2 regions of the Nocardioides sp. S5-5 genome follow, and region 2 is predicted to be linked to the other one. Evidence: riboswitches for the same ligand, from Rfam matches in the RefSeq annotation. Region 2 holds a riboswitch; the other holds the start of a gene.
What was found. Region 2 has a riboswitch for cobalamin ahead of cobN (cobaltochelatase subunit CobN). Riboswitches for the same ligand answer to the same signal wherever they lie in the genome.
Positions count from the first base shown of each region.

Region 1 (4,377 bases), 2.0 Mb from region 2:
CCGGCGCATGAACTCGTCGGGGATCCAGTTGGCCAGGTTGAGGTTGTGGGTACGACGGGCCTCCTCACCGGTGTTGTCCCGCAGCTCGAGGAACTCCTCGACGTCGGGGTGCCACGGCTCCAGGTAGACACAGGCGGCGCCCTTGCGGCGGCCGCCCTGGTTGACCGCCGCCACCGACGAGTCGAGGGTGCGCAGGAAGGGCACGATCCCGTTGGACTGACCGTTGGTGCCACGGATCAGCGCGCCGCGCGAGCGCACCCGGGAGAAGCCGATGCCGATGCCGCCGGCGAACTTCGAGAGCTGCGCGACCTGCGTGTAACGGCTGTAGATCGACTCCAGCTCGTCGCGCGGGCTGTCGACCAGGTAGCACGACGACATCTGCGTGTGCCGCGTGCCGGAGTTGAACAGCGTCGGGCTGCTCGGCAGGTAGGCCAGGCTCGACATCAGCCGGTAGAAGCCGATCGCCTCGGCCGGCGTACGGGACAGGCCGCAGGCGACGCGGAGCAGGAAGTACTGCGGCGTCTCGATCACCAGCCGCGCCGTGGGGTGGCGCAGCAGGTAGCGGTCGTAGACCGTGCGCAGGCCGAAGTACTCGAACCGACGGTCCGCATCCTCGTCGATCGCGAAGTCGAGCTTGCGGGCGTTGTCCTTCACGAACCGCGCCGTCTCGTCGCCGATCACGCCCTCGGCATGGCCCAGCGCGACCGACTGACTGAAGGAGGCCACGCCCTGGTTGCGGACCTCCTTGTCGATGTAGCCCGCCAACAGCCGGGCCGCGAGCTTCGAGTACGCCGGCTCCGCAGCCGTGAGCTCGGCCGCGGTCTGGATCGAGAGCCGGTCCAGCTCGGCGGTGGTCGCGCCGTCGTACAGGCCGCTGATGGTGCGGGTCGCGACCCGCATCGGGTCGACGTCGGGCAGGTCGGCGCTGACCCGGTCGACGGCGCGCACGATCTTGGTGACGTCGACGCGCTCGGTCTCGCCGTTGCGCTTGCGCACCGTCATGGTGGTGCGGGTGGGTGACTCGGTGACGGTCACGGTGTTCTCCCCTCGGAGTCTGGCTCGCGAGGGGACGACAGCGGGGCGGCGCCGACGCGCCTGCTCAGCCGTCGGCCTTCCCACGAGGCCTCGGACCACCGCACCCGGCGGGTGCGGCGCGCTGGCAGGTCTTCGGACTCGCGGGCGTCTCCTCGAAAGGAGTCCTACTGGCCGTCGCTTCCCAGGTCGCACATCGCGACCCAGTGCTGTGTGACGGCGGTCGTTCCCACTCACCGCTGCGGGGCAGTCCCGGACTTCCACCGGGTTCCCTCTTGCCTCCGCGCCCCTGGCTGGGGCGAGGAACCAGCTACGAGAACCACCATATGTAGGGGTCACCCAGATTCGTGGGACCTAGATCTGGTGTCGGCGCGTCGGCTGCGGCAGAGGTGAGATATCCCACCAAGAACGTCGGGCCGGTGCGTGCTAGCGTCCGCCTCGCCAGTCAACTCACACCCGTGAGCAGGGAACCCGGTGCGAATCCGGGACTGACGCGCAGCGGTGAGGGTGACGGGCGGGGCACTGAGCAATCAGGGCAAGCCACTGGACGCACGACGGTCCGGGAAGGCGCTCCGTCCGATCGATCCCGAGTCCGAAGACCTGCTGGCCGTGGATCTCGAGGGTCCGCGACACACCCGCACAACAGGCTTCGCGCAAGAGCCTCGGACTGAAAAGAGCGACCATGTCCTCGACCCGTCGTACCCGTTTCCTGGCTGCCCTCGCGGCGCTCCCCCTGCTCGCCGGATGCGCCGGCGCGCCGGAGGCCGAGAGCAAGGGACCGACCGCCACCGGCTTCCCCGTCAAGGCCGGCAGCTGTGGCTTCACCTCCACGATCAGCGCGCCGCCGGAGCGCGCGGTCACCATGAACCAGGGCGCCACCGAGGTGATGTTGGCCCTCGACCTGTCCGACCGGATGGCGGGGACGGCGTACCTCGACGACGCGGTGCCGGAGAAGTGGAAGGCGGCGTACGACGCCGTGCCGGTCCTCTCCAAGGAGTACCCCGACAGCGAGACCCTCCTCGAGGCCGAGCCGGACTTCGTCTACGGCTCCTACGCCAGCGCCTTCGGCGACGAGGCCGCCGGCCCGCAGGACGAGCTGGAGAAGCTCGGCGTCGGCTCCTTCCTCTCGCTCTTCGGCTGTGGCGAGAACAAGCCCAGCGCCGACGTCTCCTTCGACTCGGTGTGGGACGAGATCGAGACCGTGGCCGACGTGTTCGGCGTCCCGGAGCGGGCCGAGGCGCTGGAGGACGAGCAGGAGAAGGCGCTCGACGAGCTCGCCGCGAGCAAGCCGGGCGCGGGCCTCGACGTGTTCTGGTTCGACTCCGGCGACAAGGAGGCGTTCGCGGGCGCCGGTGAGGGCGGGCCGCAGCTGATCCTCGACGCGGTCGGCGCGACCAACATCTTCGCCGACATCGAGGGCGGCTGGGCGAACGTGAGCTGGGAGCGCGTCGTGCAGGCCGACCCGGATGTGATCGTGCTCGCCGACGCGAGCTGGTCGACGGCCGAGGACAAGATCGCGCTCCTGGAGAAGGACCCGGTGCTGAAGGGGCTGCGCGCCGTCCAGCAGAAGAAGTACGTCGTGCTGCCGTTCTCCGAGTCCACGCCCGGCGTCCGGCTCGCCGACGGCGCGGTGTCGGTCGGCACCCAGCTGGCCGAGCTCGGCTGATGCTGCAGGCGACCCGGCCGGCGCGGAGCCGGCCGGGGATCGGCCTGGCCATGGGCGCGGTGCTCGCGCTGGTGCTGGTGGGCACCGCCGTCGTGGCGGTCGGGGTCGGCTCGGTGCATGTGCCGGCGGCGGACGTCGTCGCCGTGGTGCTGCGTCGCCTCGGGGCGCCGGTCGACGGCGTCAGCGTGATCGACGACCGGATCGTGTGGCAGCTGCGGATGCCGCGGATCGTCGGGGCCGCGGCGACGGGTGCCGGGCTCGCCCTGGCCGGTGCCGTCCTCCAGTCGCTGACCCGCAACGACCTCGCCGACCCCTACCTGCTGGGCATCTCCGGCGGCGCCACCGTCGGCGCGGTCGCGGTGATCGTGCTCGGGACCAGCGTCGGGACCCTGGTCGGCGGCGCCGCCCTGGGCGCGGCGGCGTTCGCCACCGCGATCCTCGCGCTGGTGCTCGTGCTCGCCCTGGCCACCGGACGCAACGGCGACCTGCCGCCCGCGCGGACCGTGCTCGCGGGAGTCGCGGTCGGGCAGCTGTGCGCGGCGTTCACGTCGTTCGCGGTGATGATGAGCGGCGACCACGACGCCGCCCGCCGGGTGCTCGCCTGGACCATGGGCTCGCTCGCCGGCGTCCGGTGGCTCGGGGCGGGCGTGCTGGTCACGGTCGCACTCGTCGCGCTGGTGCTGGTCGTGGCCCATGCGGCGGACCTGGACGCGTTCGCGTTCGGGGACGCGTCGGCCGCCTCGCTGGGCGTGTCGATCCGGCGCACCCGCTGGGTGCTGCTCATCGGTACGGCGCTGCTCACCGCCTGCCTGGTCGCCTACACCGGCGCGATCGGGTTCGTCGGACTGGTCGTGCCGCACGTCGTACGACTGGTCTGCGGGCCACTGCATCGCCGGCTGCTGCCGCTGAGCGCGCTCGCCGGCGCGGTGCTGATGATCTGGGCCGACACGGCGGCGCGCTCCCTGATCGAGGGCCAGGAGATCCCGATCGGGGTCGTCACGGCGGTGCTCGGGGCGCCCGTGTTCGGCTACCTGCTGCGGCGTGAGTCGAGGACCCGATGAGGCTGACGGTCGAGGGCGTCTCGTGGGGTGTGCGGACCCGGGCGATCCTCCACGACGTCACCCTGGGCTGCGCGCCGGGCACCGTCACCGGGCTGCTCGGCCCCAACGGCTCGGGCAAGACCACGCTGCTGCACGTGCTGGCCGGGCTGCGCCGGCCGGCCACCGGTTCGGTCCGGCTCGGCGAGGAGGACCTGCACGCGCTGCCCGCCCGGGTCCGGGCCCGGCGGGTCGCCGTCCTGGAGCAGCACGCGTCGACGTCCCTGCCGCTGACCGCGCGCCAGGTGGTCGAGCTGGGCCGGATCCCGCACCGCGGCCGCTGGCCCGCCGCTCGCGCCGAGGGGGCCGGCGAGGTCGCGGAGGCGATGCGCCTCGCGGCGGTCGGCCACCTCGCCGACCGCGACTGGCACACGCTGTCCGGCGGCGAGCGCCAGCGGGTCCAGCTGGCCCGGGCACTCACCCAGCAGCCGGACCTGCTGGTCCTCGACGAGCCGACCAACCACCTCGACCTGGCCCACCAGATCGACCTGCTCGCCACCGTCCGCGCGCTCGGCCTGACCACGGTCGCCGCGCTGCACGACCTCGACCTGGCCGCGGCGTTCTGCGACCGGCTGGTGGTGC
Region 1 is NZ_CP199913.1:4,906,649-4,911,025, forward strand. It holds gene ACUP6Y_RS23745 (ribonucleoside-diphosphate reductase subunit alpha) at 1-1,035, opposite strand, end outside; cobalamin riboswitch at 1,142-1,358, opposite strand; cobalamin riboswitch at 1,458-1,652, shown strand; gene ACUP6Y_RS23750 (ABC transporter substrate-binding protein) at 1,715-2,698, shown strand; gene ACUP6Y_RS23755 (iron chelate uptake ABC transporter family permease subunit) at 2,698-3,759, shown strand; gene ACUP6Y_RS23760 (ABC transporter ATP-binding protein) at 3,756-4,377, shown strand, end outside.
Region 1: another riboswitch for cobalamin. It lies ahead of ACUP6Y_RS23750 (ABC transporter substrate-binding protein); the one in region 2 lies ahead of cobN (cobaltochelatase subunit CobN).

Region 2 (4,377 bases):
GCAACATCTGGGTCAACGCGCTGACCTTCGGCCTGCACGCCGGGATCGGTGACCGCGACGTCTACCTGCACACGCTGCCGCAGTTCCATGCCAACGGCTGGGGCATGCCGTTCGCGATGACCGGCGTCGGCGCGCGGCACATCATCTTGCGCAAGGTCGACGGCGCCGAGATCCTGCGCCGCGTGCGCGACCACGGCGTGACGGTGATGTGCGCCGCGCCGGCGGTGGCGGCCGCCGTACTGGAGGCGGCGCAGACCTGGGAGGGCGAGATCCCGGGGCGCGACCGGGTGCGGATCATCATGGCCGGCGCCCCGCCGCCGACGAAGACGGTGATCCGGGTCCAGGAGGAGCTGGGCTGGGAGTTCATCCAGATCTACGGCCTCACCGAGACCTCCCCGCTGCTGACCATCAACCGCACCCGCGCCGAGTGGGACGATCTCTCGGCCGAGGAGCGCGCGACCCGGCTGACGCGCGCGGGCGCCCCGGCGATCGGCGTACGGCTGGCGATCGACGAGTCCGAGGAGGGCGCCGGCGAGGTGCTCGCCCAGTCGAACGTGATCCTCGAGGGGTACTGGGAGCAGCCCGAGGAGTCGGCCGCGGCGCTCGAGGACGGCTGGTTCCACACCGGCGACGGCGGCTACCTCGGCGACGACGGCTACCTGACCATCGCCGACCGCAAGAAGGACGTCATCATCACCGGCGGTGAGAACGTCACCTCGATCGAGGTCGAGGACACCCTGTTCTCCCATCCGGCCGTGGCCGAGGTCGCGGTGATCGGCGTCCCGAGCGAGAAGTGGGGCGAGACGATCAAGGCGCTCGTCGTCCTCACCGCCGACGCCACCGCCGGTCCCGAGATGGAGGCCGAGCTGATCCGCTGGTGCAAGGACCGGCTCGCGGGCTACAAGTCGCCGACGTCGGTGGAGTTCCGCACCGAGCTGGCGCGGACGGCGACCGGCAAGCTGCAGAAGTTCAAGCTGCGCGCGCCCTACTGGGAGGGCAGATCCCGCCAGGTGAACTGAGCCGGCGGCTCGGGTGGACGCGCGGCGAGGTCGCGCAGCCGGGCGACCCGGGCGTCGTCGGCGCCGACGATCTCGGCGACCCAGCGTCCGGCATCGGCGAGGTCGAGGCTCGGGGCGCCGTAGGACGCCATCTCACCGATGTCGACCCAGTCCTTGGGGCGGTCGAAGAGCGCCTTGAACACGGTGAGATCCGTGGCCGAGAGGATCGGGACCTCGGCGTCGAGCATCGGCACCCACAGGGCGCGGTCGGTCGCGACGTGGTGGAACTCGTGCTCGGCGAAGAACAGGTCGAGGGGCATCGGCGGCGGCTTGTCGACGTCCCACATGATGCGGACCTGGCCGTCGCGCTCGATGGCGGCCAGGTGCGCCTGCGTCCAACGAACGTCGTCAGGAAGGAGGGACAGGACACGCGCCGCGTCCTGCTTGGGCAACAGGATGTTGAGGTCGATGTCCTGAGTCGAGCGCGGCTCCGTCACGTGGTAGGCCAAGGCGAGGGCGCCGCCGATCGCCGTCCGGATCCCGTCTGCTTCGAGTCGCTGCTGCACCTCGACCGCCCGCTGGAGCACCACGACGTGGTCAGGCATCGACAGACACCTTCCTCCAGACGTCATGGGGGAAGGTGAGTGGGCCACGGTCGCGGCGCGGCAGCGCCATGCCGAGGGCGGCCACCCTCACGAGTATCTCGGCCTTCTCCTGGGCGTTCGGCACGGTCCATCGCTGTGGTGCGCGCCCCGACTTCTCGACGTAGTCGACGTGGAAGCCGGCGACGTCGACGGCCCGAAAGAAGATGTCGACCCGAGGCTCGCGCCGGCCCCGCTCGTAGGCGCTCAGCACGCTGGCCGTGATCCCCAGCCGGGCGGCCATCTCGGCCTGGCTGAGCCCAGCGCGCTGTCGCAGGCCGAGCAGGTCGGTGCCCCGCGGGGGTCGTTCGTCCATGAGCGGCATACGCCCATCTTAGCGTTTTCGCTAAGTCGATCAAGGGGTGTCGCCGAGGCGCCAGGTGAACTCCTCGGCCGGGATGGCGAAGGCCGCCCAGCCGGCGGAGCTCCAGGCCTCGACGGTCGCCCGCGCCCAGGCGGGATCGGCGGCCTCGACGATGTCGACCTCCGTGCTCGCCGGGCTCGGTGCCGGCGGCCCCAGCGGCTGGCCGCTGATCGGGTCGGCGAGGCCGTCCGCGCCGTCGACGCAGGTCACCCGGCGCAGGCCGATGCCGAGGCGCCGCTGGTGCTCGGCCAGGCTGAGCGCGGCGATGCCCGCGGCGCCGTACCCGACGACGGAGACGTGGTCCGGTGGATGCACGGCCGATTGGCGGGCGTAGCGGACCGAGCGGAGCAGGTCGCGTCCGTCCGCCCAGGTGGGTACGACGACGCGGACCCCGCCGCGGGTGGCGATCCGGCTCGCCAGGGCGCCCACCGCGTCGGCGTCGGTGCGGACCGCGGGGTGCCACAGGAGGAGGGTGTCCAGGTTGGGGTGGCCGTGAACGGCCACGTGGATGCCGGGCGCCTGCTGATCCTGCATGGGACCACCGTAGGCTGACTCCCCACAGGTCCGCGGTGCAGGAACCCGGTGTGAGACCGGGGCGGTTCCGCCACTGTGACCCCGTCGCCCTCGTGGCGGCGGGCAGCCAGACACTGGCCGCGGACACACCTACCGATGAGGGGCGCGAACCCCGAGGAGGCTTTGAGCGTCATGGCGCGCATCGCACTGCTGTCCACGTCCGACACCGACCTGCTGTCCGCGCGGGCCAGCGGCGCCGACTACGGCTGGGCCAACCCGGCGCGCAGCGACCTCGCCGCGCTCGTGCTGCTGGCCACCGGCGCCGACCTGGTCGTCGTCCGGCTGCTCGGCTCCCCGCAGCAGTACGACGCCGAGCTGGCCGCGCTGCGCGCGACCGGCCGCCCGCTCGTGGTGCTCGGTGGCGAGCTGACGCCGAGCGCCGAGCTGATGGAGGCCTCGACGGTGCCGGTCGGGATCGCGGCGGAGGCGCACCGCTACCTCGCCGAGGGCGGCCCGCGCAACCTCACCGAGCTGCACCGGTTCCTGTCCGACACGGTGCTGTTGACCGGCGAGGGCTTCGAGCCGCCGGAGGTGATCCCGGCGTGGGGGCTGGTCGAGCGGCCCGCGGTGGCCGGGGACCGGGCCACGGTGGGGGTGCTCTTCTACCGGGCGCACCAGGCCAGTGGGAACACCGCGTTCGTGCATGCGCTGTGCGACGCGATCGACGCCACCGGCGAGGCGGTCGGGGTGCCGATCTTCGCCGGATCGCTGCGGGCGGCGCCGGACGAGCTGTTCGCCGCGCTCGGCGACCTCGACGCGCTGGTCGTCACGGTGCTGGCGGCGGGCGGCTCGACGCCGGCCTCGGTCAGCGCGGGTGGCGAGGACGAGACCTGGGACGTGGAGCGGATCGCCGCCCTCGACATCCCCGTCCTGCAGGGGCTGTGCCTGACCAGCAGCCGCGCCGAGTGGGAGGCCTCCGACGACGGCGTCACCCCACTCGACTACGCCAACCAGGTCGCCATCCCCGAGTTCGACGGGCGGATCAGCACCGCGCCGTTCTCGTTCAAGGAGCTCGACGAGGCCGGGCTGCCGTCATACGTCGCTGACCCGGAGCGGGCCGCGCGGGTGGCCGGGCTCGCGGTCAACTACGCCCGGCTGCGGCGGATCCCCAACCAGGACAAGCGGATCGCGCTGATGCTGTCGGCGTACCCCACCAAGCACTCCCGCATCGGCAACGCGGTCGGCCTGGACACGCCCGTCTCGGCGGTGCGGATGCTGCGGAGGCTGCGCGAGGCGGGGTACGACGTCGGCGACGGCTTCGGTGTCCTCGACCTCGACGACGACACGGTCGCCGGCGACACCCTGATCCACGCGCTGATCGCCGCCGGCGGACAGGACGAGGAGTGGCTGACGTCGGTGCAGCTGACCGACGCGCACGTGCGGATCTCCGCCGACGACTATCGGTTCTGGACCGCCGATCTGCCCGAGGACCTGCGCGACGCGATGGTCGAGGCGTGGGGTCCGGCGCCGGGGCGGCTGTTCGTCAACGACAGCGACGAGATCGTGCTCGCCACCTTGCGCGCCGGCAACATCGTGCTGATGATCCAGCCCCCGCGCGGCTTCGGCGAGAACCCGGTCGCGATCTACCACGACCCCGATCTCGCGCCGTCGCACCACTACTTGGCGGCGTACCGCTGGGTCCAGCACGGCTTCGGCGCGCATGCCGTCGTCCACCTCGGCAAGCACGGCTCGATGGAGTGGCTGCCGGGCAAGAACGCCGCGCTGTCGGCCTCCTGCGCCACCGACGCGGCGATCGGCAGCCTGCCGCTGATCTACCCGTTCCTCGTCAACGACCCGGGCG
Region 2 is NZ_CP199913.1:1,910,429-1,914,805, forward strand. It holds gene ACUP6Y_RS09045 (AMP-binding protein) at 1-1,019, shown strand, start outside; gene ACUP6Y_RS09050 (hypothetical protein) at 986-1,603, opposite strand; gene ACUP6Y_RS09055 (helix-turn-helix domain-containing protein) at 1,596-1,955, opposite strand; gene ACUP6Y_RS09060 (hypothetical protein) at 1,995-2,537, opposite strand; cobalamin riboswitch at 2,554-2,673, shown strand; gene cobN (cobaltochelatase subunit CobN) at 2,709-4,377, shown strand, end outside.